3 regions of the Paenibacillus sp. RUD330 genome follow, and region 2 is predicted to be linked to each of the others. Evidence: riboswitches for the same ligand, from Rfam matches in the RefSeq annotation. Region 2 holds a riboswitch; each other region holds the start of a gene.

Region 1 (10,656 bases), 1.4 Mb from region 2:
GTAAGCCGGCATGATCCGGCCGGGATGCGCCCGGGCGAGCTCCCGCGTCCGCTTGGCGGAATCCAGATCCATGGACACGGCGACCGCCCCCGTCAGGCCGCCGCTGAACGACTGCTCCAGCATGCTCTGGAGCTCATCCGCGGCATACTGCTCCAGATGGATGTGGGTGTCGATGAGCGGCAGCCGGGCCCCGCTCATCGACGCCGCTTCATTCCGGCAGTCGGAGGCGTCGCCCCGGCTCTGCGGCGTCTGCGGAAGCCCCGGCTCCGAAGCGCTGCCGGGCAGCTCCAGCCGCGGCGCGTTCCCCGACGGCTCCAGCTCGGAGCGCTTCCAGGCAGCTCCAGCTGCGGTGCGTTCCCCGACGGCTCCAGCTTCGGAGCCCTTCACGGCAGCTCCAGCCGGCGGCGATGACGACTTTCCGGATCCAGCATCTGCTCCCAACGGGTTCATAGCGGCATATCCCCCTCTTCCAGGCTTCCGAGCGATTCATAGAGCGACTCCTTCAGCTCGCCGAATCGCGGATCGCTTCCCAGCTTTCCGCTGCGCGGGCGCGCAAACGGCACCTGGAGCTCCTGTACGACGACGGCCGGCGATGCCGACAGGACGAGAACGCGGTCGGACAGCAGCAGCGCCTCCTCGATGGAATGGGTGACGAACAGCACCGAGCGGCGCTCCTCCTCCCACAGCGACAGCAGCCAGCGCTGCATCCGCTGCCGGGTAAGCGCGTCGAGCGCTCCGAACGGCTCGTCGAGCAGCATGAGCGGCTGCGGGGACAGCAGGGCGCGCAAAAACGAGACGCGCTGCTGCATGCCGCCGGACAGCACATGCGGATACGAGCGGGCATAGGCCTCCAGACCGAGCCTGCGCAGTCCTTCCTCGGCAAGACGCTTCGCCCCGGCGCGGTCTCTGCCCGCGATGCGCAGCGCCAGCTCGATGTTGCCCTGGACCGTCCTCCAGGGCAGAAGCGCGGCCTGCTGCGGCATGTAGGCGGCGCGGCCGGCTCCATCCGTAGCCGGCTTCCCGGCGAGCATGATCTCGCCGGAGTCCGGCCGCTCCAGCCCCCCGATGAGGCTGAGCAGCGTCGTTTTGCCGCTGCCGGAAGGGCCGACGAGCGAGACGAACTCGCCTTCGCCCACAGTCAGGGACAGTCCGCCAAGCACTTCGATGACGCCGCCGCGGCCGGTGAACGACTTGCGCAGATTCCGGATTTCAAGCATGTTCATCGTCCTCCCTCCTTGCGCGGCCGCCAGGACAGCGCCAGCTTCTCCGCTCCTGCGACAGCTGCGAACAGCAGCAGGCTGAGCAGCACGACAAGCGCGACTCCGGCGAATACGAGCGAAGTTTTGAAGCCCTTGGAGGACAGCAGCATGAAGTAGCCGAGCCCCCGGTCGGAGCCGATCCACTCCGCCACGACCGCGCTCGTCACGCTGTACGAAGCGGCGATCTTGAGGCCGGAGAACAGCTGCGGCAGCGAGCCGGGCAGCTCCAGGCTGAGGAAGCGGCGCCAGCGCCCCGCTCCGATCATCCGCATGTACCGCTCCAGGCCCGGATCCGCTCCCTGGAGGCCGCCGAGCATCGCGACGCAGACGGGGAAAAAGCAGACGAGCATGACGAGCAGCAGCTTGGGCAGCAGCCCGAAGCCGAACCAGATGACGAGCAGAGGCCCGATCGCGATGACGGGAATGTTCTGCGACAGGACGAGCAGCGGATAGAAGCCCGACCTCATGAGCGGCAGCAGGTGCAGGACGGCTCCCAGCAGCAGGCCCGCGGCCGCGCCGCCGGCGAAGCCGAGCAGCGTCAGGCTCAAGGTCGCTCCGGTGTGCTCTGCCAGTCTCGGGCGGGCCGCCCAGGCATCGCGGGCGATATCGCTCGGGGCGGGCAGCAGCCACGCCTCCGTCCCGGACAGACGGACGGCCGCCTCCCACAAGAGCAGGAAGGCGGCCATGACGACGACCGGGGGCAGCAGAGCCCCCCATCGGATCGTTCTACTGTCCATCCGGGTATTTCTCCAGCAGCCGGTCCATCGAGGCGCCGTTCTCCGGGTTGTAGTAAATCTTCACCTGAGAGATGACGGACGGGCAGCCCATCGCCGCCATCTCCTTGCTCATCTCCGCGACGACGGCGAGCAGGCGCACGAGGTCGCCCTCCATCGTCGTCTCGAGCGGCGCGACACGGTACGGAACGCCGGCCTCCTTGATGATCTCGATCGCCCGGTCCACGTACGGAAGCACGCTTTCCCCGCCGGGCGTCGTCGGCAAAATCTGAATGCTTACGAGTGCATTGGCCATATCCGGTTCCCTCTCCCCGTCAGCCGGCATCAAGATGCCGGCAAGTAATCGTTCGTGAACGCCTTGGACAGATCCGGCAAGGTGCCCAGCAGCTTGTGCTCATGCATCCATTCGGCATAGTTCGTCCAGACCTCCGCCTTCTGCTCGCCCCAGCGCGGAGCGTCATCCTGATATTTGGGGCTCAGCCACTTCTGGCTGGCGCGCACGAGCTCCGGATTGAGGTCCGGAACGGCCTTGATCAGGATGTCCGCGGCGGCGGCGGGCTCGGAGATCGCGTAGGCATAGCCCTCGGAAGCTCCGGCCATGAATGCCTTCACCACATCAGGGCTTTCCTGGATCAGCTTCTCGCTCGTTTCCAGCACCGGCGTGTAATAATCCAGCTTTTTGCTGTAGTCGGTCAAGTACACCATGTTCAGCTTCTCCCCGCGCAGCTCCGCCTCTACCCCTGTCCAGGCGTAATAGATCCAGGCGAAGTCGATATTCCGCTTCACGGCGGTGAAAAAGTCCGCGTTGCCCATGTTGACGATCTTGACCTTGCCGACATCGGCGCCCTGCTCCTGCATGAGCGAGGAGATGACCTCCTGCTCGACCGGCGCTCCCCAGCCGCCGTAGGTTTTGCCCTCGAATGCTTTCGGGTCCTTGATGCCTTTGGCTTCCGGCGAAGCAAAGCCGGAAGTGTTGTGCTGGATGACGGCCGCCAGCGACACGAGCGGCAAGCCCTCGCTGCGGGCGAGCGTGATGTTCTCCTGGTAGCCGACGCCGAATTCAGCCTCCCCCTTGGCGACCAGCGTATCGGCGGCCGTCCCCTCCGGCGGCTGCACGATCTCGACGTCGAGGCCGTGGTTCAGGAAAAAGCCTTTGTCCCGGGCGACGTACAGCCCGGTATGATTCGTGTTCGGCGTCCAGTCGAGGACGACCTTCACTTTTTTGACCGGCGCGGCCGTGGCGGTGCCGGAAGGCGCCGGCGTCGCCGCGCCGCCGTTCCCGCTGCTTGCGCCGTTTCCGCTGCCGTTGCCGCAGCCTGCCAGCAGCGTCGCCAGAACAAGCGCGGCCAGCCCCGCTTTTTTGCCCATCTTGCTTGGAATGCCCATGTTGCTTCCCCTTCTTTCTCTCGCAGCCGTGAGCCCGGCCGAGCCCTGTCCGGAGCGCCAGCATGTCAGGGAATAAAAAAAGACGTCTCCCAAGGAAGACGTCTTCGTCACTTGAATCCATTTGCGCCCGAGGGCGGCAAAAGGCTCGGCTGACATGCGGTTCCTACGCTGGCATTATCCAGATCAGGTTTAACGGGTCGGGATGCTTCTCCCCTCTCAGCCGGCGTACGCCAGCTCCCCAGGCTCATTCGGTTGTCAATAGAGCCATTATAGCAGAGGAGCCTTTTATTGCAACCTTCCGTGTCGAAATTTGCGGGCGCGCGGCATCATGTAGAGCCGGCCTCCGGACTTTCCGAGCCTGAAGACGGCTTCTTGGCGCCGGAGTCGGCCGGCGCTCCGCGAGCCTTGTTTCGCCCGCCGTCCTTGCCGGCTTGCGAGCCTTGATCGGCGCCTTCCTGCCCGTCCTGGCCTCCGGCCTTGTTGGCGCTGTCATCGGCGCCTTCCTGCCCGTTCCCCGGCTGTCCGCCTCGGCCCGTCCCGGCGCCGCCGGCTGCCTTTCCGGCACCGCTTTGGCCGCCGCCGCTCTGGCCGCCGGCTCCGCGGCCCTTGGCCTGCCCGCCGGCTCCCGCCTTTCCGCCGCCCTGCCCCGCCTGCCGCTGCGCTTTCTTTTTGACCCAGCCGATTCCCATGACCAGCATGAGCAGCGGAAGCGCGATCTGGTAATAGGGACTGAATTTCAGGTAGACGGTCATGCCCGTCCATAAATGCTGCGACAGGACAGGCTCCAGGAGGCTCGCCGTGAAGATGAGCGGAGCCATGACGAGGGCGCCCGCCCGATAGGGAACTCCCCAGGCTGTCCGCAAAGCGATGACCGAACCGAAAAACAGTCCGGTCGCCTTGACGTACAGCCCGATGTACAGCAGCAGCGTCACGAGAATATCGAGCCGCTCCAGAAAGTTGAACAGCCGGATCTGCTCCACCGCCTCCAGCGTCGGAAGCTCGGCGAGCCGATACAGCTCCGGACCGAGCACCATGATCAGCACCATGTTGACCGCAATCAGGAACAGCGAGACGCCGGCATAGGCGCCATAAGACATCGCGCCCGTGGACGGAGAGCGCCTCGCATAGGTCCAGAACATCATCAGCACCATGACCTGTCCGAACGGAAACGACAGGATATCGGGAAACGCCGCGTGCAGGACAGGCCTGAAGCCATGCTCCAGCACGGGCCGCAGACGGTTGAGGTCGAGCAGGCCCGACGCCAGAAACAGCCCCAGAAGGGAAATGTAGCTGACGGCCAGCACCGGAATCAGCACTTGGTTGACCCGGAAAAACGCCTCTACTCCCTGCTTCGAGGTGTAGTAGACGATTCCCGTCAGGACCAGCATCGTGCACCACATCGGCGTCTGCGGCAGCAAGGTGGCGGAGATCAGCTCCCCGAAGTCGCGCACGTTGCGCATCGATTCCAGGGCGAAGACGACAGCCAGCGCCGCGCCGAGCAGGCCGCCGAGCAGCTTGCCGAAATGCAGCTTGTACAGTCCGGCCAGATTCGTATCGGGGGCCCGGTTGTAGAGCGCGCGGTAGACGAGCAGCAGGCAGAAGCCCGCGGCGGCGGCGATGCCGATCGCAATCCAGGAATCCTGTCCCGCCTCGGATCCGAGCTCGAACATCGGCGTGCTGCCGATGGTGAACAGCACGAGAAAGACGGCGATCTGCCCCGCGCTTACGCTTGCTTCCTTGGCTTTCATGCCCTCACTTCCTCTCCCGGCTGTCCTCGCTCGCCTGCTCGTAGGAGCGGTTGCTCCGGCCTGTCTTGATCAGTCCGACATCGACCCTGATCTCGGCTTTCATCTCGGGGTAGAGCCTGCCGTTCCACTCCGAAGCGATTCCTTTCCACGTGCGCGGATACTTCCGCCGCACCGCTTCGCCGATGCCGGCCACATCCGCCTTCAGTCTCTGGGAAGCTTTCAGTCCGTCCTCGATGTCGGATCGGACCTGCTGGCCGAGCAGGCGCTCGATGCCGGCAACCGCAGCCGGATCATGAAGATTTCCGCCGCATGTATACTCGAACAGGGTTGCGTCCGCCTCGACATTCGCCTGGAGCAGCCAGCCGTCTCCGCTCCGCGAGGGCTTCATCTTCGTCTTGAGCCCGGTGATCCGGGCGCTGTTGACCTTGGGCCCTCCTTCACGGCATGGAAAGGAGATCGTCGTCCCGGACACTTCGCTGCGCAGCCAGAGCAGGCCCCGGCTCTCATGCGTGCGGATCCAGCCGATCATATGGTCGTCCCGGAACAAGGCCAGCTTCTGCAGCCTCACCTTCGAAGGCGTCGACGTGTTCTTGTTCGCGTCCACGTTGCGCACGCCCTCGCCCGATCCGCTGATCGCGATGCCGGGAGCGGCGGAAGCGTGGAGAGGGCCGAGCAGCTGCAGCAGCATCGAATAGACGGTCTGGGGGCGGAAGTTGCCCCCGCTCTCTTTTTCCAGCGCGATCAGCTTCGTCAGGGCGGTGCCCGATATCCTCTCCATCGGAAGCAGCTGCTCCAGGATGGGCCGGGCTTCGCCCTCGGTCACGAACACCATGACCGTCTCCCGGGAATTGCCGTTGCGGAGATAGACGTCGAGCAAGCCGCCGATGCCCTTGCGGGCGGCGCGCTCGCCGATGACGACGACTTGGTTGTGCCCGAAGTAGAGGCTCCGGGACATCTCCTGCGTCGCCCGGGATACGGCGCCCCGCACGCTGTCTCCTTCCGTGGAGAAGACGTTGACCGGAGATTCCGTCGTGCTCGTGAAGCCGTTCTGGGAAGAGATGGCGCTTGGAATGACCAGCTGATAGCTGATTTTCCACTTTCCCTCCTCGGTGAGGTCGATGCCGGTCGCAGAGATGATGCCGAGCTCGTTGAGCTCCTTCCGGTCCCAGCAGCCGGCAAGCGGAAGGAGCAGCAGCGCCGCCGCCAGCAGCAGCGCCCAACGTCCGACGATGCCCCGGCTCATGAATTCTGGCGCTTGGGCTTGCCTCCGGGCTGCCTGCGCCTGCCTCCCTTCTGCGCGATGACCGGCCGTCTGACGAGGCTCCAGCGCGGCGCCCGGACGAACGTATCCTTCCATTCGCCTTTGACATACGGAGCGACCGGCTTGAGATAGGGCACGCCGAAGGAATACAGGCCGGCGAGGTGGATGATGACGAACAGATCGACCGAGATGATGCCGACAAAGCCGAGAATTCCCGCGCTGACCATGAGCAGGAAGCGGATCAGCCGCGCGGCGATGGCGATGTTGATCTGCGGAACGACGAAGTTGGAGATCGCCGTGAAGGCGACGATGATGACCATCGCCGCGGAGACCAGCCCCGCCTGCACGGCCGCCGTGCCGAGCACGAGCGCTCCTACGATGGAGATCGCCGGTCCGATGGCGCGCGGCATGCGGACCCCCGCCTCGCGCAGCACCTCGAAGGTCAGCTCCATCAGGAACGCTTCCACCAAGGCCGGGAAGGGGACCCCCTCGCGCTGCGCGGACAAGCCGATGAGCAGATTGCTCGGAAGCATTTCCTGATGGAAGGTCGTGATGGCGATATAGAGAGCCGGCAAATGCATGGAAATGAAAAAGGCCGCGATCCGGATCAGCCGCAGGAAGCTGGCGATGTCGAAGCGCTGATAATGGTCCTCCGGCGATTGGAAAAACCGGAAAAACGTCACGGGACCGAGCAGCACGTAAGGGCTGCCGTCGACCACGACCGCGAAATGTCCCTCCAGCAGCCCGGCTGCCGCCTGGTCGGGACGTTCCGTGTTGAGCACGGTCGGGAACGGGGTGAACGAGGAATCCTGGATGAACTCCTCGATGTAGCCGCTGTCCAGGACGCTGTCGATGTCGATGTCGTCCAGGCGACTGCGCGCCTCCTGCACGATCTCGGCATCCGCGATGCCGCTCATGTACAGCAGAGACACCTCCGTGCATGTCTCCCGCCCGATGCGCCGCGACTCCACCGTCAGCCTCTCCGAGCGGATGATTCTGCGGATGAGGCCGACATTCGTCTGGGCCGACTCCGTGAACGCATGCTGGGGTCCCCGGATGACCGTCTGGGCCGTCGGTTCGCCGACAGGGCGGGTTTCCCCGCCCGCAGCCTCCGCCGCCACGGCTTCGTCGCTGCCTTCGACGAGCAGCAGGCAGCAGCCGAGCAGCAGCGCGTCGAGCGCTCCTTCCAGCGTCCGCACCGGCTCCGTCAGGCCGGTGGAGATCACGTTCAGGCGCAGCCGCTGGATGCGCTCCTTGAGCCGGCCCCTTCCCTTGAAGCTGCCGGGCTCCGCTTCCTCCGCCGCCTGCAGCGGCTCAAGGACGTTCTTGCGGATCGCCTCCTCGTCCACGATTCCCTGCACATACAGCGCGGCCAGCTGGACGCCGGGCAGAGCCCCGCTGGACAGCAGCCGCAGGCGCAGGTCTCCGCTGTGATGGAACTGCATGCGGATCGCATGGGCGTTGGCGGCCAGCGACGGGCTCAGCGCGGTGGCCGTCTTCCTCCTTCCGAGAGGAGGGGGCTTCGGCGCGCCGCCGTTGCCGCCGCCGGCTCTTCCTTTGCCGTCCTTGCCGCCGCTTGCCCCGGCGCCCCCGCTGCTTTGGCTGCCGCTTGCGCTGTTTTCCGCCGAGCCGTTTCCGCTTTGGGCTGCAGACAAAACAAACCCCTCCCTTATCCAGAATGACCTTATTCTGGGCAGAGAGGGGCTTAATTATCCGTCCGCCCTCCTGGCGGGCTGCCGGCTTCAATCGGGATGCCGTTTTTCAGCTTCCTTCCTTCTGCCGCAAATTCGCTACGACCCCGATCATCGCCGTCAGCCCCTGCAGCATCATCTCCTGCGGCATGAACGGGACCGAAGGCTGCGCGGCCGCCATCTCCGCCGAGGCGGGAAAATGCACGAACCCGGCCAAGACCGGAAGTCCGAGGCTGCGGATGTGATGGAGCGCCCGGTACATCGTGTTGTTGCATATGTAGGTTCCGGCTGTATTGGAAATTTCGCAGGGGATGCCGAGCTCCGCCAGACGCTGCGTCATGGCGCGCACCGGCAGCGTGGAGAACAGTCCGTCCGGCCCCTCCTCGGCAATCGGCTCGTCGGAAGGCCGGGCGCCCCGGTTGTCGCCATGCGAACGGACCGGGACATCCTTGACGTTCACGGCGATCCGCTCCGGCGTAATGGCCGTGCGGCCCTTGGCCAGTCCGCATGCGATGACGGCATGAGGCTTGAACGCGTCCATCTCTCCGATGAGCCGGTCGCCGCATTCGTCGAAATGAACCGGAAGCAGCACCGTGCGAAGCTCCACGCCCTCGAGACGCTCCTCCTTCAGCTTCTCCATCAGCCAGCCGGTCGGATTGACGTCGTCGCCTCCGAACGGCTCGAAGCCGGATACCAGCACCTTGATCATATGCGCCCACTCTCCTTTTCTTTTCCATAGTAAGACATGCCGGCTCCGCAGGGAACCCGCACGGCCTCACATAGCCGCCCCGCGCATGCCCGATAGGATGCGCTCTTCGGCCGCTAATTCCTGATCCAGCCTTCAGCATGATCTTCCACAAAGCGAATTTCGTTCTCATCATGCGCCAGATGTCCCTCATCGACCATTTTTTGAAAGGCTGGATTCCCTTCGGCGGCACCGGTCTTCAATGTCTCGCATAGTGCCGTCAGGCGCTGAACGATCCACTTCGGCAAATCATCGGGTACAGGCATTCCATAGGATTCGAAAAACAGCCGAATTCTGCGGCGGCGTCCTTTCGTCCGACCACATGTACGGCTGAAGGTCGGGATAGCCGTTTCCTGGAACCTCTCCAGAAGCAAAGGTCAATATTTCACGATCGGAGGAATCGATTCCCAGAAATCTTGGCGCTCCCTCGAACCCTCGTTGCTCCAGCTGTCTCAGAAGCCGATGGACAGAAGGACTCCAATAGCCGGTCGGGCGGCGTACGGTGTCCGCCATGCGGACAATGTGATTGATATTGCCGCCTTTTAACACTTCCTCATCCTGAGCCACGCCATTTCGCCTCCCGCTTTTCACAAAGTACACGTATTGCAGCCGGCTTCATGATACACTAGATCCCAATGTTTATGGTATCGGTTTGATGAAAAAGCACAAAGGATGGGGCCTATGGAAGGACAAAGCATTTGTTTTCATGCATTCGGCGAACCGCAGGACGTCTTGGCCGTGGAACAGCGGACCGCTGCCCGCCTGGAGCCGGATGAGATTCTGGTGGAGATGATCGCCCGCCCGATCAATCCGTCGGACTTGATCCCGATCCGCGGCGCTTACCGGCACCGTATCCCGCTGCCGTGCATACCGGGCTATGAGGGCGTGGGATCCGTCATCGCGGTTGGCAGCAGAGTGCAGAAATCCATGCTGGGCAAGCGTGTATTGCCCCTTCGGGGAGAAGGGACCTGGCAGCAATACGTAAAGGCTTCTTCCTCCTTGTCTGTCGAGGTCCCCCATTTCATCCCGGATGATGATGCTTCCCGATCCTACATCAATCCTCTCACGGCATGGATCATTTGCAAGGAGCTTCTGGAGCGCTCCCCGGATTCCTTCTTGCTCGTCAATGCGTGCAGCTCTGCGATCGGACGGATTTTCGCCCAATTGTCGGCTGTTTTCGGATACAGGCTCATCGCCGTCGTGCGGAGCTCGGACTCTACGCAAGAACTGCTGCAATTAGGAGCGCGGCATGTGGTCGACGGTTCGGAGAGCGGAGTCTATGACACGGTGATGGACATAACGATGGGGCGGGGCGTCGCGGCCGCGATCGATTCCGTCGGCGGAGGAGAAGGCTATGATCTTGCGCGCGCTGTCCGGCGGGGCGGCCTTTTTGTGTCCATCGGGCTGCTGTCAGGGCTGCAAGTGGATTGGAAGCGAATCGCGATGGAGCTTGATGTCCGATCGAAACTGTTTCATCTGCGGCATTGGCTGCAAGGGATCTCCGTCGAGGAATGGCAACACTCCTTCCTGCAAATTTTCGCATTGCTTCGTCAAAAGCAGCTCGTCCTGGGAAATATTGAAGCGAGGTATCCTTTGGCCGAGATTGCAAAAGCGGTGCAGGCAGCCGAACGATCGGGACGGCAAGGGAAACTGCTGCTGACATGATGGAATCCATTCCGCGGATCAGCTCAACAGGCCAGGGTGTGCAATCCCGATCGAAGCGAAGTGAGCGCACACCCTGACGCAACAAAGGAGCCGTCTGCCCCGGGCAAACGGCTCCTTGCTTTGTCGCGCCTCATTCGGCTTCACTTCCCCGCTCCGCCCTTCAGCAG
Region 2 (10,656 bases):
TCCGGGAGCACTGCCCGCAGCAGATAAGGATTGAGCGTCAGCCGGCAGCCCAGCCTCTCCAGCCTTTTCTCATACGTTCCGGGTTCGGCAGGCTCCAGCTGCAGCTGGAACGTATCGCGGCCGCACAGAACGGCCGCGTGCTGGCGGCGGCTGCTTCCGGCTGCTTCCGAGGCTGCTTTCGGAAGGAACTCTCGACCTGTTCCCCATAAAGACTCCGCTTCCTCATCCTCCCGCCAAGCATCCTGCGTTCCCGAACGCGTCCCTCCCCCGCTCCGTTCCTGCACCGCTCCTGCGCAGCCGCAAATCGAACAGAGCCTTGACGGTCCGGGCAGCTTCGTCTCGCGCATCGCGTATGGCCACACAGAGGCAGAGACGAGCGTGCGGCGCATTCCTTCCCTATCGCCTGCCAGCCACTTGAGCGCTTCAGCCGCCTGCAGCGCGGCGACCATCTCCACGGCCGGCGAGATCATGCCCGCCGTCTCGCAGGTCTGTCCGCTCTCCTGCTCCTCCTCGCCCCCGATGAGGCAGCGCAGGCAGCAGGTCGCGCCGGGAATGAGCGGAGCGCTCATACCGGCCGCGCCGGCGACGCCGCCGTACAGGAACGGAATGCCGGCACGGAAGCAGTAATCGCTCAGCACAAGCCTGGCCGCGGCATTGTCCGTACCGTCAAGCACCAGATCGCACCCGCCCGCGATCTTCTCCAGCAGACCGGGAGCCGTGAAATCGGCGGCAAACGCCTCGAGCTCAATTATGCCGTTGATCCGCCTCAGCTTCCGTGCGGCGGCCTCCGCCTTGGGAAGCGCCAGCCGCGCATCCTCTTCGTCGAACAGCATCTGCCGCTGCAGATTGCTGAATTCCACGTAGTCGCGGTCGGCAAGCCGCAGCTCGCCTACCCCTGCCCGGGCCATATGCTGCGCCAGCGAAGCTCCGAGCGAGCCGGTGCCGGCGACAAGCACGACGGCCTGGCCGATCCGCCGCTGCCCTTTCCAGCCGATGGGAGCGAAGCGGATTTGCCGGGAATACCGTTCCTGAATGGCGTCTTGCGCCTCGGATCGGCTTGTTGCCGCCGGATCAAGCATAGATGCTGCCGCCTCCGGCCTTGAACGCCTCCGACTGCTCCTTCATGCCCGCCTCGATCGCCTCCGCCGTGTCCAGCCCTTCCCTCTCCGCGTAATCCCGAATGTCCTGCGTGATCCTCATGCTGCAGAACTTCGGCCCGCACATGGAGCAGAAATGCGCGCTCTTGGCGCCTTCCGCGGGGAGCGTCTCGTCGTGGTAGCCCATCGCCCGCTCGGGATCCAGCGACAGATGGAACTGATCGCGCCAGCGAAATTCGAATCTGGCCTTGGACAGAGCGTCGTCGCGCTTTCGGGCCTGCGGATGGCCCTTGGCGAGATCGGCGGCATGCGCGGCGATCTTGTACGTGATGACGCCTTCCTTCACATCCTCCCGGTTCGGCAGCCCCAGGTGCTCCTTGGGCGTCACATAACAGAGCATCGCCGTGCCGAACCAGCCGATCATCGCCGCCCCGATCGCGCTTGTGATATGGTCGTAGCCCGGCGCGATGTCCGTCGTGAGCGGACCGAGCGTGTAGAAGGGAGCCTCGTCGCAGACGGCGAGCTGGCGGTCCATATTTTCCTTGATCAGATGCATCGGAACATGGCCGGGACCTTCGATCATGACCTGCACGTCATGCTTCCAGGCGATTTTCGTCAGCTCGCCGAGCGTGTCCAGCTCCGCGAACTGCGCCTCGTCGTTGGCGTCCGCGATCGACCCCGGCCTCAGCCCGTCGCCGAGCGAGAAGGTCACGTCGTAGGCTTTCATGATTTCGCAGATATCTTCGAAGTGCGTGTATAGGAAGTTCTCCCTGTGATGGGCGAGGCACCAGGCCGCCATGATGGACCCTCCCCGGCTGACGATGCCCGTAAGACGCTTCGCGGTCAGCGGCACATAACGGAGGAGCACGCCGGCATGAATGGTGAAATAATCGACCCCCTGCTCCGCCTGCTCGATCAGCGTATCGCGGAACACCTCCCAGCTGAGGTCCTCGGCTTTGCCGTTCACCTTCTCCAGCGCCTGATAGATCGGCACGGTCCCGACCGGAACCGGAGAGTTGCGGATGATCCATTCTCTCGTCGTATGGATGTTCTTGCCGGTGGACAGATCCATGATCGTATCGGCTCCCCAGCGGGTCGCCCACGTCATCTTCTCCACCTCCTCCTCGATCGAGGAGGTCACGGCGGAGTTGCCGATGTTGGCGTTGATCTTCACGTGGAAATGCCGTCCGATGATCATCGGCTCGCTCTCGGGATGGTTGACGTTGGCCGGAATGACCGCCCTTCCCGCCGCGACTTCGGAGCGTACGAACTCCGCTTCCATCCCCTCCCTCAGGGCGATGAACTCCATCTCGGGAGTCACGATGCCCTGCCTTGCATAATGCAGCTGGGTAATGTTGCCCCCTGCGAGAGCTCTCAGCGGCAGCCTGCCGGATGGCGGGAAAATTTCCGCTCCCCTCTCGGCGGCTTTGCCTGCGTCGGAGAAGCCGTTGTCCTCGGGCTGGACGATCCGGCCCTGATAGGCCTCGGTGTCTGCCCTCTCTGCGATCCAGCCTCTTCGCATGGGCGGCAAGCCTATCGCGACATCCGCCTCGTAATCGGTGTCCGTGTAAGGACCGCTTGCGTCATAGATTCGCAGAGGCGCATTGGGAATGGACTCTCCGCGCACCTCGCTGTCCGAGAGCGAGATTTCCCTCATCGGAACCATGATATCCTCCCGGCTTCCCTGCATGTAGACTTTGCGGCTGCCCGGCAGCGGCTCGGTATGTATGGCCATGGAAAATCAAAAGCCCCCTTAACGGATCATGATATCCGCCAGGGGGCTGCACGCTTGGAAATGCCGGTCATGCCTCAAGTTCCGGTTGTCTGCGTTGAAAAAACGCAGGCTGTCCAGGACATTCTACTCGCCGCATCCGCCTTCATCGGCAGATTGCGGTTAGCAGATCGGGTGCGCCTGCTCTTCCTCCGCTTTCCGCCGGAGGACGGCAAAAAGCCGCCTCCGGTCTGGAAGCGGCGAAAAGAGGCACAGGCCAAATAAAAGGCATGTTCGACCACTTTCCTACGCTGGCATGACCCAGATCAGGTTCGAAGGGACCAAAGCTTGCGCTTTATCTCAGCCCGTGCGGGCGCCCCTAGTGGATATCTTGGTATGACTATAAGCCGGGTGGTGGAAGTTGTCAACCAGTGGCCCGCTCCATTAAATTAATAAACCAAATAAAAATAATCAGAAAATATTAATATAAAACTCATTTCTATAGGTGTCTTTATATATGAAAGTAATTCTATACCCTAAATTTCTTTATTTTAGAGAACACTAAAAAACCTTGAAAGGCTTGAAGCCAAGGTCAGTTCAAATATTAAATTTCAATCATTTCACATAATTCAAATATTGTTTTTTCATCTATTCATGCATTTTTAAGCAATTCTTCTGCTGTAAGAAAGGATTGTGTAAAAGAGTTCTTTCCTTGAGTTAGATAGAGACCATCTTTATTTCTACTAATCCAGAACTCATCACCTAGATAATAGAATGGAACTCTTCACCCCATCCTACACGTTGGACAAGCTCAGTGTATCCCACTTTCTAATCTCTCCTTTTAATTTCTAGATGGATTACCATCTTTATCATAAGTCCAAGTATGCTCATGCGGTGCTTCTGGATGAGTTTTAGCGTTTATATGATGGGTATAATCTACATGTCTGATAGCTCTACCATCTGCCCCATACCATCTTCTTATTAACAACTCTCCAGTTATTGGACAGATTTAGATTAACCAGCCACCAGATCCGTTTTAGAAAGTTGATTTCCATCCGAACTCCATGTATAGGAATGACGGTTTATAACCGTAGACGCCCCTTGCAGCTGCGTCAAGTCGCTTGAATCGTACCCATTGTAATTCATCGTGCTGGATGTTCCATTTTCCAACCTGATGACTTTTAACAATCCGTTTGAATGATAGCTATATTCAGCGATTGCAGTTGTTTCGGTTTGCCCGACTTTTTTAAGCCGGTTGAGTTCGTCGTAACCGTACTAAAGCTTCAGAACAATCGGATCTGTCATTGTGCCTTGGAGTCCGTGTTTGTTATAAGAAAACTCTATTTTTTTACCATCTGGGAACAGGAGATTGCGGCTATAAACGTATCAATTCCGGAAATGTCCTGCGCTTGTTCATTGAACCTGACAAGAGAAGCCATCGGCATAATATTCTGATCGACTCTCTCTGTTCTCTTGCCAACCGGGCATCACCGCTCCGAAAAGCCGCTAGAGACGACCATTGTCGTCCCAAGCGGCTATTTACGTTCAGTCAACGACTGACCTTTCCCGAAGTCTCTCGCCATCGTATTAGATAATAATTACTGTTAATATAAATCTATACAAAGGAGGAATTCTATTGAACCAATCCGCTTTTAAGACTTTTGGCTGGCTGAACGAAAGCAGCATTCGATTCGACTCGGACCGGATCATCCTGCATGCGCCGGAAAAAACCGATTTCTTTTGTCCCCATGGTACGGAATCCGAAGAAGGGACGCTGCCCGAGAGCCTTCTCAACGCGCCATTCTACTACACCGAAGTCACTGGAGATTTCGTCATGCGCGTCAAGGTCGAGCATGCGTTCACGAGCATGTACGATTCGGCCTCGATCATGGTCATGAAGGATCTGGACGTCTGGGCGAAAGCCTGCTTCGAACTGACGGACTTCGGCACGCATGCCGTCGTCAGCGTCGTCACCAACTCGGTGTCGGACGATGCGAACGGCTGCGACATCGAGGGGAACTCCGTCTGGCTGCAGGTCGCCCGCACCGGCCCTTCCTTCGCTTTTCATTATTCGCTTGACGGCATCCATTTCTTCATGATGCGGTATTTCACCCTGCCCGTGAAGGAGACGGTGAAGGTCGGACTGCTGCCTCAATGCCCGACCGGATCTGGCGGCGATCGGATTTATTCCGGCTTCGTCCTCGAGAAGAAGACGCTGAAAAACATCCGGTCAGGGAAATGACGCCGGCACGATGAAAAGCCTGAATGCAATGACCGCATTCCCCGTACGAGGGGGATACGGTCTTTTTCGCGTTGCCGGGGGTACGCTTTAACGCTGCAACCCGTTCCGTCCTGTTCGGCGGCCTCGCCGAAGCCGTCCTTGCCGCCTCGCACCCGCTCAGGGATGCTCCGCAGCTTCCGCAAGCACCTCCAGCCAGCGCTGTGCCGTCGCCTCCCAGGTGTAGCGCTGCTCCACCCGCTCGCGGCCGGCGCGGCCCATCCGCTCCCTCAAGTCCTCATCGCGCAGCAGTGCGAGCAGCCGGTCGCAGAGTTCCTGCTCGAGCCGCGCCGGATCGGCCAGATACCCGGTCTCCCCGTCGACGATGATCTCGCGCATGCCCCCGGCGCGGGAGGCGACGACCGGGATGCCGCTCGCCATCGCCTCGACGTTGACGAGGCCGAACGCCTCCCGCGCTCCCGAGGGCACGACGGCGGCATCCGCCGCCAGGAACCAGCTCGGCACTTCCGGATAAGGAACATAGGGGATGAACCGGATGTGCCGGGGATAACGCTTGCCCAGCGCCTGCAAGGCGCGGCTGTAGCGGGTCGTCCGGTGCGAGCCGTAGAACGGGCTTCCGACGACGGCGAGCAGCACATTGGGGTGCAGAGCGATGATTTCCGGCATGATCCGCAGCAGATGATGCACGCCCTTGAGCGGAATGATCCTTCCCATGAACAGAAGCACGTCCCTGTCCTGCCAGCCCCTCGCCCGCCTCAACGCTTCCCTGCGCGCGGCTCCTTCCGGCTCCCAGCGGGAAAGAAAGCGCGCCGTGTCCACGCCGATAGGCACGACTCTCAGCTTGTGCGCGGCCTCGGGAACCCGGCCTGCCACCGTATCCCGCAGGAACTCGCTGTTGACGATGATTTTTTCCGCGGCCGCAAAGCTCCTCTTCAGCCTATCCCTGCCGATGGCTTTCGGTCCAATGAAGGAGGAGGAATGCAGGTTGATCCATATTCTCGCATCGGGATGGCTCCGCTTCATCTTGAGCGCATAGCCGGGACGATTTTCCACTTCAATGAGGTCCGGCCGGAACAGACGGATAGACCGGCTCACTTTGCGGAGATAAGCCGATTTGTCGCCTGCAGGAAAGCGTTCGCAGCGGACGCCTCCGATCTGTCCGACAGCTCCTAGCCCCGCCCCCGAGCGGCCATATATCCGGGCCTCCGCTTGTACCGCCACCAGAGGCGCCATCTTCTCGATGACGCGTTCCACGGAGCTGCTGCCCGCTGAAGGGATGGGAAAGGATCCCGGAGTGACAAAAGCGACCTTCGGCCTCTGCAACCTGCTTCTCCCCTTCCTGCATGAAAGCTTGCTGCTTCAGAATATTCTCCGACTGGCGAGCCCGAAAGGGCCAAGCGTCCTGCCGTGGCAGAAGCCGCGCCATTCTAGGCTTCAACGTGAAATAACCGCAATGTCCGAAGGCCGGACGCTGTCCGAGCCAGCCGTACCGGATGGCTGCACCGGACGGCTATCTCACTGCAAAGAATGGTTGGGCACTTCTCCATTCGGTGAATATATACCAATGAGTATAATATTTTCATCCTGATCCGAATTCTGAACAAATCCCGATCCAGAACCAGTTCCAGATCGCACCGGATCGAACTGAGCCAAGGAGGAAACCCAATCATGAGTCCATCCCCAACGTCCTTGCCCCGGACCAGCCCTGCATGGAAGGCTCTCAACACGATCGCCTTCGCCCTGGTAATCGTCATGAACGCTCTCGCCGTCCTGCTCCCTCTGGGTGGAAAAACGACCAAGGAGCTGTCCGACCAATACCCGCTTCTGCTCACGCCGCCGGGTTATGTCTTCAGCATCTGGAGCCTGATCTACCTGCTCTTGGCCGGGTTCATCGTCTACCAATGGACTCCGCAGGGCAGCTCGCGCAGCAGCGTCCGCTCCATCGGCTTCTGGTTCGTGCTGAACGGGCTGGCCAACTCGGCATGGATCGTCGCCTGGCATTACGAGCATGTCGGGCTCAGCGTCCTCATCATGCTGATTCTGCTCGCGTCTTTGATCGTCCTCTATGTCGAAACACAGCGCCAATCGTCGAGTGCGACGGCAGGGGAGCAGCTGCTGGCCCAGCTTCCGTTCAGTATCTACATGGGGTGGATCAGCGTCGCGACGATCGTCAACGTCTCTGCCTGGCTGTACAGCCTGGATTGGAACGGCTTCGGCTGGGGAGATGCGGCTTGGGCTCTGATCGGACTTGCAGCAGCCGCCTCGCTCGGCTTGGCCGTCGGCTGGATTTTCCGGGATCCCTATTATGAGCTTGTGCTCGTATGGGCCTTCATCGGCATCGCCGGGAAGGACGTCCAGCCTGACGCGGTCTCCTCGGCAGCCTGGGCTCTTGCCGCTCTCCTCGCGGCGTGGGCCGTCCTTCAAGCCATTCGCCGCTATCGCTTCCATTCGTTGAAATAACTCCCTCATACGCCCGAATTCATTGCTTTGTCCATGCGGATGTGGCACACTAGTCGGGACGGCCTATGCCGGCATAGGTCCGCAAGAGCAGCGGGCCGAGACCGCCGCATGGCTGACAGCGAAAGGACGTGAAGAGCGGAGGCATGTGGACCTGGTTATTCCGCCATATGACGGAGCTCGGATCCCGCAAATGGATTTCCCGCCTGACGGGAAGCTTTGCTAAATCCAGAGCCAGCCGGGGATTTATCCCCCGTTTTGCCCGCACGTACGGCATCCGTACCGAAGAAGCGGAGCGAGCAATCCAAGAATACGCGACATTGAATGAGTTTTTCACCCGCAGGCTGAAGCCCGGCATGCGCCCCGTGGACGATACGGCGGACATGGCGGTAAGCCCGGTCGACGCGCTTGTGACGGGAGCCGGCCCTATCCAGGACGGCACGATGCTGGGCATCAAGGGACAGGACTATACGGTCGAGGAGCTTCTCAACGGCTCGCCCCGCATCCAGAATTATCGCAACGGCTATTATGCGGTTCTTTATTTGAGCCCGACCGATTATCACCGCATCCATGTGCCGGCTGACGGCGTCATCGTGGAGCGGGAGCATCTGCCTGGACGCGTCTATCCGGTGAACGAATTCGGCCTCACGAGAATGCGCCGCGTGCTGAGCCGCAACGAGCGGCTCGTGACGTACATGACCCACAATGGCGGCGAGATCGCCATCGTCAAGGTCGGCGCGCTCAACGTCAGCAGCATCCGGTACACCGAGCCTCAGACCGCCGATGTCCGGCGCGGCGACGAGCTGGCCTACTTCGAGTTCGGCTCCACCGTCGTCCTGTTGTTCGAGGACGGCACGTTCGAGCCCCGTACAGACCTGGCCGTCGGCCTCAAGGTCAAGATGGGCGAACAGCTCGGCAAGCTGTCAACAACCTGAATGAACGGCAAAAAGCCGCTCCGCCTGCGGATTCTCATCCGTGCGGAGCGGCTTTTTTGAGCTGGATAGCTGCGCGCAGATTAGACGCAGGCTGAGAAGACCGCTCAGATCCAGAAGGTCGGATACCTTCGATCCGGGTCCAGATTGTTCACGATCAATGCGGCCAGCACGATGACGATGGAGCCGATCAGCACCGGCATGACGAGGAAGCTCCATCCGCTGCCGGCCGTGATGACGATCAGCGGATCGGCCCCGGCTGGCGGATGCGTCGTGCGTGTCAGCATCATGAGGCCGATCGCAAGCCCTACGCCGGCAGCCATGACCCATACGCCCCCATGGAACAAATGAGACAGGATCAGACCGATCAGGGTCGACAGCAGATGGCCGCCGACAATATTTCGGGGCTGCGACAAAGGCGCGTCCCAGACGCCGAACGCAAGCACGCAGCTGGCTCCGAACGAAGCCATGAGCCACGCCGACGAGGAGGCTTGCGTGAGCAGGGCGAGCACTGCGATGACGGCAAAACCTCCTGCGGCGCCGATCGCGGCATTTCTGGGGCTTGCCTTCAAGGCGCTTCTCCCGCCGCCCTTCATTTTGGACCAAAAATTTCCCGCTTCCATTGCACACCTCGCTTAAAATCACCATTGCCTCGTCATATGGTTATAGTTGAATCCAATTCCCCTGTCAATCTATCGACCTCTTCCTTTTCATGGGATTCAGTTTCGGACTCAAACAGCTTAATCCTCCTAGGACTGCCGCCGGCGGCAGCCTTCACTTGCCATGGGGACTGCCCGGCAAAAAGACGCCCTGAACCGCTAAATCCGGTTCAGGGCGTGCTCATGATCCTATACCGCCGTCAGCTTCACGACCATGCTCTTGAAATCGCCATGCAAGTGGGGAAGCGGAATGCCGTGATGCATGAGCCTGTCTCCGGCCCATGCCGTCTCCGTTCCCGGCAGCTTGGCGGCGGCCGGCTCTGCGCCCGCCGTCTTCAGCTCTTCCATCCGGTAGGAAGCTTCCGGATCCAATCCGGACAGCCGAAGCCTGCGCAGCGGAGCGTTCGGCTCCGCCAGCGTCCGGAACCAGAATACGGCCGCTTCGCGCCGGTCCTCCGACACCATCATCCAGGCGGTCTCGTTGCCCTGGAACGGACTCTGCAGCCGGTAAAGGTCGCCTGACTGAATCAGGCTCCGCAGCTCCTTGTAGGCGGCAACCTGTCCCTTCACGATCTCTTTTTCCTGCTCGCCGAATTTGGTCAGATCGAGCTCGTAGCCGAAGTTGCCCGACATCGCCACGTCGCCGCGCATTTCCAGCGAAGCCGTCCTTCCGACCTGATGGTTGGGCACATCCGATACATGCGCGCCGATCGAGCTGACCGGATAGACCATGCTCGTGCCGTACTGGATTTTGAGGCGCTCGACCGCATCCGTATCGTCGCTCGTCCATGTCTGCGGCATGTAATGGAGCATGCCGGGGTCGAAGCGGCCCCCTCCTCCGGAGCAGCTTTCGAACAGAACGTCCGGGAAGGCGGATACGATCCGCTCCAGCAGCTCATACAAGCCGAGCATATAGCGGTGGGCGACCTCCATCTGCCCCTCCGCCTCCATGAGCGCGGAGCCGATCTCCGTCATGTTGCGGTTCATGTCCCATTTGACATACGTGATCGGACAGCTTCCCAGAATGCCGCTGATGGCATCGAACAGGTAATCCCTCACATCCCTGCGGGACAGGTCGAGGATGAGCTGGGAGCGTCCTTCCGTTCGCCTGCGGCCTGCGGCATGAAGGCACCAGTCCGGATGGGCCTTGTACAGCTCGCTGACCGGAGACACCATCTCCGGCTCGAACCAGAGGCCGAACTGCATGCCGTGGCCGTTGACGCGGCGGACGAGATCCTCAAGGCCGTCCGGGAGCTTGACGCGGTCTACGACCCAATCGCCCAGCGAGCTGTTGTCGCTGTCCCGCTTGCCGAACCAGCCGTCGTCGAGCACGAACAGCTCGATGCCCAGCTCGCTTCCGGCCTTCGCGATCGCCTCGATCTTCTCCGCATTGAAGCTGAAGTAGGTCGCCTCCCAATTGTTGACGAGAATCGGGCGCGGCTGATCGCGGAACTTGCCGCGGCAAAGACGGGTGCGGTACAGGCGGTGGTAGGCCCGGGACATTCCGCCGAGCCCTTCGGAGGAATAGACCATGATCGCTTCAGGCGTCTGGAAGCTCTCG
Region 3 (10,656 bases), 1.4 Mb from region 2:
CGATGACTTGGAGACGAGCGCCGCCGTGCTGGCCGCCGCCTCCGGCAACCCCGCCCTGCTGTCTCCCATGAGGGAAAGGTACGAGGCGTGGCAGAGCCGGATCGTCTCCGAAAGCCGTTCCCCTGCCCTGGCTACGATCGCCCGGCTGGCCGCGGACGGACTTTTCTTCTGCGAGCTGTTCCATCTCGCCCCGCTGGAGCCTCGGCTCCGCTCCGAAGTGCTCGACGCGCTGCTTGGACTGGCGGATGCACCGTCACCATCACCGCCATCGGCACGGCTTGAAGTTCCAACCGAATATCCCTGATCCGATCCGACCAACGGAAGTATCAATCCTGGCAGCTGAGGGATTGATTTTTTTGCGTTTCAGCCCATCTCACCCTTGAATCCCGTCGTGCCCGCCGCCTGATTTCTCCATGCGCCGGCGCCTGACGCCGCCGCTTCGCCGAGCGGACTTCTTCCTCGGCAGCCGTTCGTCCAGCGGCTCGGCGCCCCATTCCTCGCAGAAGGGAGCATCCGTCTCATGGCCATAGCCCCATCCGCCGCGAACAAAAGGGAAGCCAGGCGCAGCCGCGCCGAGTCCCGCTTGCTGCCGGCAGCCGTCTCGGCCGGCTCCGTCATGGCCGTCCTGCTGCTCTGGTGGCTTTCCGGGCGCCTCGGCTGGGTAAACCCGCTGTTCCTGCCGCCGCCCGCCGACGTCTGGACCGCCTTCGCGGATATCGCGCAGCACGGCTACAAGGACTCGTCGCTCGCCGCCCATGTCGGAGCGAGCCTGCGCCGGATTCTGATCGCCATCGCGCTCGCGGCCGCTACGGCCGTGCCTCTCGGAATCCTTTGCGGACGGAACCGCTGGCTGAGGGCCGTATTCGATCCATTCGTCGAATTCTACCGCCCTCTGCCTCCGCTCGCCTACTACTCGCTGCTCGTGCTCTGGTTCGGCATCGCCGACGAATCCAAGATCGTCCTGCTCTTCCTTAGCGGCTTCTCGCCTCTGTTCATCGCCGCCGTCCACAGCAGCCGCCAGGTGCCGGCAGAGCGCATTAACGGCGCCCGCTCCCTGGGAGCGCGCGGCTGGAGGCTGTACGCCTACGTCATCCTGCCTTCCTGCCTTCCCGATGTGCTGACCGGGCTGCGCACCGCCGTGGGAGTCACCTACTCCACGCTAGTCGCCGCGGAGATGGTCGCAGCCATCTCCGGCATGGGCTGGATGGTGCTGGACGCCAGCAAATATCTTCGCAGCGACATCATCTATGCCGGCATCATTCTCATGGGAATCATCGCGATCGCCATCGATTCCTCTCTCCGGCTGCTGATCCGCCAAGCATCGCCCTGGACCCGCGGCTGACGCCTTCGGAGCCGATCAGCCGCCGTCCGCCGTTCCTGCCGTTCCCCATTCCTATTCCGATCAGGAGGCTTCATCGCTATGAACAGACTGTTTCATGCCCGGTCCTCTCGCCGCCAGCTGCGCGGCCTTCTCGTGACCCTCTCCCTAACGCTTCTCCTGCTTGCCCTTGCGGCATGCGGCTCCTCCGACGGAAAAAGCTCGAATCAAGCCGGAGGAAGCTCCGCCCTGCCGAAGGAAATCCGGATCGGCTATCAGGTCAGCCCGAACGGCGAGCTGATGGCCAAAGCTCTTGGACTGGCCGAGAAGAAATTTCCCGGCGCCAAAGTATCGTGGCTGAAGTTCGACGCCGGACGCGACGTCAACACCGCCATGGCCGGAGGCAGCATCGACTTCGGCATGGTCGGCACGCCGCCGGGAGCATCCGGCATCGCGCAGGGACTGCCCGACGAGATCTACTACATCCACGACATCATCGGCGAGAGCGAGGCGCTCGTCGTGAAGACGTCGGCAGGCATCGGCAGCCTGGAGGACCTGAAGGGCAAGACGATCGCCACCACCTTCAGCTCCACCTCCCATTTCAGCCTGCTCTCCGCCTTGAAGCAGAAGGCCATCGATCCGTCGGGGATCAAGATCATCGACATGCCCGCCCCCGAAATGGCCGCAGCGTGGCAAAGAGGCGACATCGACGGAGCCTACATCTGGCAGCCGGTCCAGTCCAAGCTGATCGCCGACGGAGGCAAGGTCATCGTCACCTCCAAGGAAGTCGCGGCCGGAGGCGGCATTACCGGAGAATTCGGCGTCGTGAGCAAGGAGTTCGCCTCCAAGTACCCGGAAGCCGTCCAAGGTTATATCGAGGTGCTCGACGAGGGGACCAGGTATTACCGGGACCATGCCGAGGACGCGTCCGTCCTGCTCGCCAAGGAGCTCGGCCTCTCCCCGGAAGAGACGCTGACGGCGATGAGGCAGATCACCGTGCTGGACGCCTCCGAGCAGACTTTGCCCGAGTACATGGGCACGCCCGACAAGCCCGGAGCCTTCGCGGCGCTGCTGAAGGAAACGGCCGATTTCCTCGTGGAGCAGAAGTCGATCAAGTCCGCGCCCGACCTGAAGACGTTCCAGGAAGCGGTCCGCAGCGATTTTTATTCAAAGTAACGGCCTGAGGCGTGCGCAACGCCTGCATTCCCATACCGCTCATGAGGAGGAACCGCCATGACCGTGACAGCCCAACGAACGGGCACCGCATCCGTGCCTGTGCCGCCGCCCGGCGAAGCCGCTGCAGGCCGCATCCGTCTGGAGCATATCTCCCTTCGCTACGGTCCGGCTTCGCCGGCTGCCCCTTCCGTGCTGCAGGACATTGGCCTGAAGCTGGCGGGAGATGAATTCATCTGCGTCCTCGGTCCGTCCGGATGCGGCAAGTCCTCCCTGCTGAATCTGATCGCAGGGTACATCCAGCCGACGGAGGGCCGCATCGTCATCGACGGAGCGGAGCATTCCGCTCCGGATACCAAGGTAGGCGTCGTCTTCCAGCATGCCAACCTGTTCCCGTGGCTTTCCGTTGCCCGCAATGTCGAGTTCGGCCTGAAAATGGCCGGCATGCCCAAAGCCGAGCGCCGCCGGAAGGCAGCAGCCTATCTGGAGCTCGTCGGCCTTGCCTCCGCCGCGTCCATGTATCCCCACCAGCTGTCCGGAGGAATGAAGCAGCGGGCGGCCATCGCCCGCACGCTGGCCGCCGACCCCAGCATCATCCTCATGGATGAGCCGTTCAGCGCGCTGGACGCCCTGACGCGCGAGTCCATGCAGACGCATGTCGGCGAGATCTGGAAGAAGACGGGCAAATGCATTCTTTTCATCACGCATGACGTCGACGAGGCGCTGCTGCTCGGCCGGCGGATCCTGCTCCTGCATCCGTCTCCGGGCCGGATCGTCGAGGACTTCGCCAACCCTCTGCACGAGGAAGGAACGATACCGCTGCGATCCAGCCGGGAGTTCGCCGAGCTCCGCGAATGGCTGATCGGACGCATCGCGGATGGCGCGCCGGCAGGCGCGGCCAGGCAAGGACTCGCCGGACGAGCGGACGCGATGCCGTTCGCAGGCCCGTCATCCGGGCAGGAGCCTTCCCGTTCTTAGATTCATCGTTAGACGGGAGCGGCCCGTCGCAGGTTCATCAGCCTGTCGGACCGCTCGATCCGGACGGCTGGCCCCCGCTTATCCTGAACAGGATATCGGACAAAATAGCAGGAGGAGACATCATGGAACTATTCTGGTACCTCCCTACCATGGGAGACGGGCGCTACTTGGGCACGACGCAAGGCGCCAAAATTACCGATCTGCCTTATTTCCGGCAAATCGCCCAGGCCGTCGACAGGCTCGGCTATACCGGCATGCTCGTGCCGACCGGCCATGCCTGCGAGGACGGCTGGGTCGTCGCATCCGCGCTCATGACCGCCACGGAGCGCCTCCGCTTTCTCGTGGCCGTCCGTCCGGCAGGCGTCTCGGTGACGATCGCCGCCCGCATGGCGGCTACGTTCGAGCGGCTTTCCTCGGGCAGGCTGCTCGTGAACGTCGTCACCGGAGGCGATCCGCATGAAATGCGGGGAGACGGCATTTTTCTGAGCCATGCCGACCGGTACGAGGCTACGGACGAGTTCCTTCAAGTATGGCATCGCCTGATGGCCGGCGAGGAGGTCACCTTCCGCGGCAAGCATATCCAGGTGGAAGGAGCCCGGCTCCAATATCCCCCCTTCGGCCGCAAGTCGCCGCCGCTCTATATCGGAGCCTCCTCGGAAGCCGGCCATGCCGTAGCCGCCAAGCATATCGACACCTATCTGACCTGGGCCGAAACGCCGGAGATGGTGGCGGCCAAAATCGCGGATGTCCGCTCCCGCGCCCACGCTCTCGGCAGGCAGGTCGACATCGGCCTGCGGGTGCAGATCATCGTCCGCGAGACGGCGGAGGAAGCCTGGGACGCAGCCCGGCGGCTCATCCGCCATGTCAGCGAGGAGGACGCCCGGAGCGCGCAGGCTGTGCTGGACCGGTTCGATTCGGTCGGCCAGCGCCGCATGACGCAGCTGGTCCGCGACAGCGAAGGGCAGGACGAGATCTCTCCCAACCTGTGGACCGGCATCGGCCGCGTGCGCGGCGGAGTCGGCACCGCGCTCGTCGGCGATCCCGAATCGGTCGCGCTTCGTTTGAAGGAATATGCGGCGCTCGGCATCGACAGGTTCATCCTGTCGGGCTATCCTCACCTGGAAGAGGCGTACCGCATCGCGGAGCTGCTGTTCCCGCTGCTGCCCGTCTCCTGCCCGTCCCGTCCGCAGGAGCCGGACTGGTCGCCGATGGGCGAGCTGCTCGCGGAGAATATCGCTCCCCGCTGACCGGCGCCATAATGCCTCTTGCCGCTTCCAGATTTTCACGTTATAGTAAGGACAATTTCCATAGCATGCATGGGGGCTCGATGAAGTCGGGCTGAGACTGCGGCCGTATGCCGCTGACCATTGATCTGATCTGGGTAATGCCAGCGTAGAGAGAATGCACCGCGCCGCCGGGCCTTATGCCCATCCTGCGCGGATATGCCTTTATTCCCTCTGCCCGCCGGCTCCCGGCGGGCTTTTCCTATGCCCCCGGGAGGAGGCCGGGCCGGGTCAGCAGCCATCTGTGGGGAACATTCCATTTTTCCTTGAGAGGGAGTCTGATGCTTATGTCCACCGCCATGCCCAATGCCGACCGTCCAAAAGGACTGACGCTCGCCGACATTCTCGTCACGCTTGTCGTAGCCGTCGTTTTCGGCATCATCTACCGCATCTGGAATCCGATGTACGACATTCTCAAGCCGCTCGGCCTGCATGCGGAGCAGCTCAGCTACGGCATGTGGTTCATGGCCGGCACCTTCGCCTTCCTCCTGATCCGCAAGCCCGGAGCGGCGCTGCTCGCCGAGACGGCCGCGGCCGCGCTGGAAGCGTTCATGGGCGGATCGTGGGGCGCCTCGACGCTCGTCTACGGCGTGCTGCAGGGCCTCGGCGCCGAAATCATCTTCGCCGCCTTCCTGTACCGGAAGGCAGGTCCGATCGTGACGATCCTTGCGTCTCTCGGCTCCGCCGTCGTCTCCATTTTCATCGACGCGCACTACAGCTACATCGATAAAATGACCGCCTGGAACTACACCCTGTTCGTCTCCATGCGTCTGCTCGGCAGCGTCGTCATCGCCGGCCTGTTCGCCTGGGCGCTGGCCAAGGCGCTGGAGCGCACCGGCGTGCTGAGCCTCATCCACCCGGCCTCGGACAAGGATTACGAGGCGCTGGGGTAAGGCGATGAACGCTGCAGACGTCATCCTGAAAGGCTGCATTCGCAGCCGCACTCCGACGAACGGCAGGGAGACCGGCGCGGCTTCGACGCCGCTTGCAGCTCCCGCATCCGCCATCGGGAGCGGCTTGCCCTCTATGGCGAATGCCTCGGCAATCGGCTCCGAACGGCGGCGCCATGCCGGCGAGGCTGTGCCTGCAGCAAGACGGCCGGTGCCGCCCGTACACGATGCCGGGCCAGCGGCGCGCGTGGAGAACCTGCGGCTCCGTTATCCCGGAGAAGACTCTCCGCTCCTCTTCAAAGGACTGAGCCTGACCATCGAACACGGCCAGAAGGTGCTGCTGCTCGGACCGAGCGGCTGCGGGAAGTCGACGCTGCTGCAGGTGCTCGGCGGCTTGGTGCCGTCGGCCATCCGCATCCCGATGAAGGCGGACTGCTGCCTTGTCCCTGCCCGGCCCGGCTATGTGTTCCAGGATCCGGACTCCCAGTTCTGCATGCCGTATGCCGACGAAGAAATCGCCTTCGCGCTGGAGAACGCGGGCATTTCGCGCGGGCAAATGCCGGACCGCATCTCCCGCTGTCTTGATGAGGTCGGCCTGTGTCTGGCAGACCCCCATTTTCCGGTAGCCGGCATGTCCCAGGGAATGAAGCAGCGGCTTGCCATCGCGGCCATGATCGCCATGGAGCCCGATGCTCTGCTGCTCGACGAGCCGACCGCTCTCCTGGACGAGGAGGGCACGCGGCAGGTATGGAGCTCTCTCCGCTCCGTCTGGGGCGGACGGACCGTCATCATCGTCGAGCACAAGATCGCCGGCATCGCCGAAGATATGGACCGCGTCATCGTATTCGGACCCGACGGGAGCATCATGGCCGACGGCTCTCCCCGCCTCGTGTTCCGGGAGCATCGGAAGCTGCTGCGGGAATACGGGATCTGGTACCCCGGCTTCTGGGAGGATTACGATCATAATGCCGCAATCCGCCCCGCAACGATGTCTCCGTCGCCTGCCGCCCGTTCCGCCGAATTGCTGCTCGGGCTGGACGGCCTGGAAGGATGGCGCGGCGGCCGGCCCAAGGTGCGGACCGGCCCGCTCGCGGTGAACGCCGGCGACTGGATCGCCGTCACCGGCGTCAACGGAGCCGGCAAGAGCACGCTTCTGCTCGCCATCATGAAGCTGGTCAAGACCAAGGGAATCCTGCACATTCCCGGCATTCCGGTCCAAAGCCTGAAAAAGCCCGGGGATATGGCCAAGCATGCCGCGCTGAGCTTCCAGAATCCCGAGTTCCAGTTCGTGACGGACACCGTCCTCGACGAGCTCGCCTACTCCTTGCCTCGTCCGCTGCGGGAGCCCGAGCGAAGCAGCCGGGCAAGGACACTCATGGAGAACTATGCGCTCGACGGCCTTGGCGGCCGCCATCCCTACCAGCTGTCGATGGGACAGAAGCGCAGGCTCAGCGTCGCTGCCGCCATGGTCGGCGGCCAGCGCTTGCTGCTGCTGGATGAGCCGACCTTCGGCCTCGACGCGAGCGGCACGGTGCGGATGATGGAGCAGCTGGAACGGCTTCGCTCCGACGGCTGCGCGATTCTCATGATCACCCACGATCCGGAGCTGGTCCGGCGCTTCGCGACCCGGCAGTGGCTCGTCGACGGCGGGCTTGTTACGGAAAGGAGCGGCGGCACGGCATGCATCTGACCTTTTCCCATCGAGAAACCTGGCTGCATCGCGTCAACCCGACGCTGAAGCTCGCCGCGTCCGTGCTGCTGTTCGTCGCCGCCCTGTTCGTCCACGACCCCAATGTCATGGCGCTGCTCGCAGCCGCATCCCTGCTGCCGCTGCTCGCTACCGGGCACCCGCCTTTGCGCGTGCTGCTGTATGCCTCTCCGTTCCTGCTTGTGTTCGTGTCGTCGGCCTCCGGCATGATCATGTTCGGCACCGGCGCTACGCTCTGGTTCGAGCTGGGCCTCATCCGAATCACGGAGGAAAGCTTCTACCGCGGGCTGCATCTCGGGCTCCGCTCGGTCCAGGTCGCGGCAGTCGGACTCGCCTTCGCGCTGACGACCCGTCCGGTCGCCTTATTCTACTCGCTGATGCAGCAGCTCCGGATGCCGCCCAAGTATGCCTACAGCTTCCTGGCCGCGCTCAATATGGTTCCGCTGCTGGCGGATGAATTCTTCACGCTCCGCCAAGCGCTCCAGATCCGGGGAGCCGGCCCCGGACGCCTAGGAATCTACGGCCGCCTGCGCATGTATGCCCTGCCGCTGCTGGCCCAGAGCATCCGGCGCGCCCACCGGATGGCCGCCGCCATGGAGGCGCGACGCTTCCACAGCGGCAGCGGCAAGCGCACGTACTATTACATCTATGGCTGGTCGCGCATCGACGGCCTGTATGCGGTCTCCATCGCCGCTCTCTGGCTGCTGGCTTGGCTGCTCGGCACTCATTATCCCTTGCTTGCCGCAACCGACGTCCGTTGACGGACGAGGGTTGCCAGGGAAGCAGCCGTCGCGGCGGTTCATGAAATACCGAAACAGACCCTGGAGTACTGCCCTCTCCAGGGTCTGTTTCTGCGGATGGACGTACTTGCCGTTTTAACGGCTGCCTCATCCCGGGGAATCTGCGCCAATCCATATGCCCGAGCAGAGCGTCCGTTATCCTCCGTACGGCGTCGGCTCCCCCTGGAGTTCCCTTCGCTCAAGCCAGGCCCTTCCAGTCGATTCCCTTCAGCAGCGCGGCCGTCTCCGCATCGTCAAGCTCCCATTTTGGAGACATGCCCGTATCCGTCATCACGTAGGCAACCAGGGTGGCTTTGTAGTCCTTTCCTCCGGAGTTGAACGGGTACAGCACCGAATAAGCTGTTCCGGCGCGATCATAGATCGTGAATTCCAAACCGTTTCTCATGACCTCTCGAGATGGGATCATACCGGAATCCTGCAGGAACGAGCTTCCCTCTCCGTTCAGCACGGATAAAAACAGAACCGAACCATTCTTCCCTTCATAGCTGAGACTCAATTCATTGATATCCTTTTTTTCAAATGTCTTGTCCGACGTATAAATCCGATTCGGCTCCAACTCATCCACATTTCCCGCTCCGAAAGCTTTTTCGTCCAGGATGGCAATCACGCTTCGGAGAGAATATCCCCCCACGCTCTGCGGGAGAGAATACCCCGGATATCGATTCTGGAATTCCTCTTTTTCCATGTTTTGATAGGGGTTCGAGACCAGCTCCCGAATGTCCTGTTCTTTATTCTCGAACAGCTCGTACTGCTTGAACGCCAGCTTGGCCATCTCTCTCTGCACCAGCTGCTGCTTGACGTCCTGGTATTCATACATCGATTTCTCCCGGCCGAACGGATATGCCTCCGCGTGATTATGCTCCAGCTTCGCCTCTTCGTCCTGCTTTTGGACAAAGTCGAGAATGATGCCGGAAATTCGCGACAGCTCCCCGTAATCAAGATCCTCTGCCCGGTCCCGGACAGTCCGAACGCCGTTCGGCTCCTCCAGCCCGAACGACACCGCAGGCAGAGAATAATAGCCGAAGGAGGCATGGTCGCCGTCAAAGCTGTTGCGTGTCTCCGCATTGAAGCCGCCTTGCTTCAATTCATCCGCCAGCGAGGTCACCAACCGATTCCTCGTGTTGTCGGCAAGCAAGTTGAGCTTGCTGCCTTTGACCCCCATCGCATCCAGGTTAACCGCAGAAATGTGTACATGGGGATCATAGATGGAATTGACGAGCTCCTGGCTTCCCTGAAGCCCGTTTTCCCTCCCGTTGAAGGCGCAAAAGATGATGTCGGAATAAAACGGCCTCTCTTCCGAAAGGGCCTTCAACGATTCCGCTAGCCCTGCGAGCACGCTGACAGCCGCGGCCCGGGAAGCGCCCTCATAGACCTTCCCCGCGTCCGAGCCCAGGGAATCTAGAGGCGCCGAAAGGACGAGGACGTGGTGATCCGGTCCGCTTGCGGACGTACCTGAGATTTTGCCGATGACGCTGGCGGCCTTCGCCTCTTCCTTGTCCTCATACTTCATGCGCAGAGAGATGCTTTCAATTTCCTCCTGCTTCTTCTTCAGAAAGCCATATGTATCGTCATTGATATCCACGACGGGCACATTAAGATTCCGCCGGGCGGGATATGGCTTGAACATGTCCGTGCGGGCCAGGATGAACCGCGTGCTCCTTCTCTGCGCCCGATCGAGCTCTTCCTCCGATGCCGCCACGAATGCGGTGCCGGCCGTCAGCGAGTCGATGGAATCCTCGCCCATCATCAGCTCGGCCGCAGCGTCGAGATCCATCCGGATGACGCGTTCCCGGAAATGCTTTCCGTACACCAGCTCCTTGACGCTGCCGTCCTTCATCGTCACCTTCAGGCTGATCTCCTTGCGTTCTGCCGCCTGGTACGGAAATAGGACCCGGTAGTCGTCCCCGCTGTATTTCTCCAGGCCGATGCGGGCGAATTCCTCTCCAATCGCTTGGACAGCCTCTTCGTTGCCGGCCGTCCCGGCCAGCCTGCCCTCCATCTTCTTCGCCGTCAGCAGCTTGACGATCCGCTCCTGCGGCGGCCGCTCCCCCGAGGCCTCGCAGCCGGCCAGCAGGATGGCAGAGGCGATGGCCAGAAGGAGTAAAGCACGCCATGCTCGCAAGCGATTTCCCCCTGTCTATTCATTAGTCAGGGCAATTTTACCAACATCAAACCCTTATTTCTACCCATTATTCCCTATTGTTGTCGATTTCCCCAGCATTCGCGAGAAATCGACAACCCTATATTCGGTTCCTCTTCCGATTCCGGCCGCCCTCATCGCGGCCTGCGCTCCATGCCAAAAAAGGGAATGAATGATGCCGCTGTCTTTGAATCCATCGGCAGGATCGGGTTCATTCCAATCCCTCGCTCAAAACAAAAAAACCGGGATCCTGGGATCCCGGTTCTCTTTGCAATCAAGCTTACAGCTTAACTACGTTTTCAGCCTGCGGTCCGCGGCTGCCTTCTACGACGTTGAACTCCACGCTTTGACCTTCGTCAAGCGTTT

What was found. A riboswitch is a leader RNA that binds a small molecule or an ion and turns the genes downstream of it on or off. The one in region 2 is predicted to bind thiamine pyrophosphate.
Region 1: another riboswitch for thiamine pyrophosphate. It lies ahead of CIC07_RS14465 (ABC transporter substrate-binding protein); the one in region 2 lies ahead of thiC (phosphomethylpyrimidine synthase ThiC).
Region 3: another riboswitch for thiamine pyrophosphate. It lies ahead of CIC07_RS01890 (ECF transporter S component); the one in region 2 lies ahead of thiC (phosphomethylpyrimidine synthase ThiC).

What each region holds. Positions count from the first base shown of each region.
Region 1 covers NZ_CP022655.2:3,185,815-3,196,470, forward strand. Annotated here, with positions in the region: gene CIC07_RS14445 (TatD family hydrolase) at 1-450, opposite strand, end outside; gene CIC07_RS14450 (ABC transporter ATP-binding protein) at 447-1,223, opposite strand; gene CIC07_RS14455 (ABC transporter permease) at 1,220-1,996, opposite strand; gene CIC07_RS14460 (thiamine-binding protein) at 1,986-2,288, opposite strand; gene CIC07_RS14465 (ABC transporter substrate-binding protein) at 2,318-3,379, opposite strand; TPP riboswitch at 3,522-3,630, opposite strand; gene CIC07_RS14470 (GerAB/ArcD/ProY family transporter) at 3,706-5,127, opposite strand; gene CIC07_RS14475 (Ger(x)C family spore germination protein) at 5,132-6,370, opposite strand; gene CIC07_RS14480 (spore germination protein) at 6,367-8,043, opposite strand; gene CIC07_RS14485 (pyroglutamyl-peptidase I) at 8,150-8,788, opposite strand; gene CIC07_RS25860 (hypothetical protein) at 8,902-9,090, opposite strand; gene CIC07_RS25865 (hypothetical protein) at 9,074-9,391, opposite strand; gene CIC07_RS14495 (zinc-dependent alcohol dehydrogenase family protein) at 9,563-10,489, shown strand; gene CIC07_RS14500 (YhjD family protein) at 10,630-10,656, opposite strand, start outside.
Region 2 covers NZ_CP022655.2:1,761,523-1,772,178, reverse strand. Annotated here, with positions in the region: gene CIC07_RS07805 (ThiF family adenylyltransferase) at 1-1,079, opposite strand, end outside; gene thiC (phosphomethylpyrimidine synthase ThiC) at 1,072-2,832, opposite strand; gene CIC07_RS07795 (hypothetical protein) at 2,887-3,093, shown strand; TPP riboswitch at 3,095-3,199, opposite strand; gene CIC07_RS07790 (DUF1349 domain-containing protein) at 4,445-5,050, shown strand; gene CIC07_RS07785 (glycosyltransferase family 4 protein) at 5,207-6,370, opposite strand; gene CIC07_RS07780 (TspO/MBR family protein) at 6,716-7,507, shown strand; gene asd (archaetidylserine decarboxylase) at 7,651-8,439, shown strand; gene CIC07_RS07770 (HPP family protein) at 8,544-9,059, opposite strand; gene CIC07_RS07765 (alpha-galactosidase) at 9,285-10,656, opposite strand, start outside.
Region 3 covers NZ_CP022655.2:408,252-418,907, reverse strand. Annotated here, with positions in the region: gene CIC07_RS01920 (TetR/AcrR family transcriptional regulator) at 1-304, shown strand, start outside; gene CIC07_RS01915 (hypothetical protein) at 364-522, opposite strand; gene CIC07_RS01910 (ABC transporter permease subunit) at 521-1,342, shown strand; gene CIC07_RS01905 (taurine ABC transporter substrate-binding protein) at 1,421-2,494, shown strand; gene CIC07_RS01900 (ABC transporter ATP-binding protein) at 2,552-3,469, shown strand; gene ssuD (FMNH2-dependent alkanesulfonate monooxygenase) at 3,592-4,716, shown strand; TPP riboswitch at 4,776-4,885, shown strand; gene CIC07_RS01890 (ECF transporter S component) at 5,040-5,645, shown strand; gene CIC07_RS01885 (ABC transporter ATP-binding protein) at 5,650-7,332, shown strand; gene CIC07_RS01880 (energy-coupling factor transporter transmembrane component T family protein) at 7,323-8,111, shown strand; gene CIC07_RS01875 (M28 family metallopeptidase) at 8,329-10,272, opposite strand; gene CIC07_RS01870 (cold-shock protein) at 10,571-10,656, opposite strand, start outside.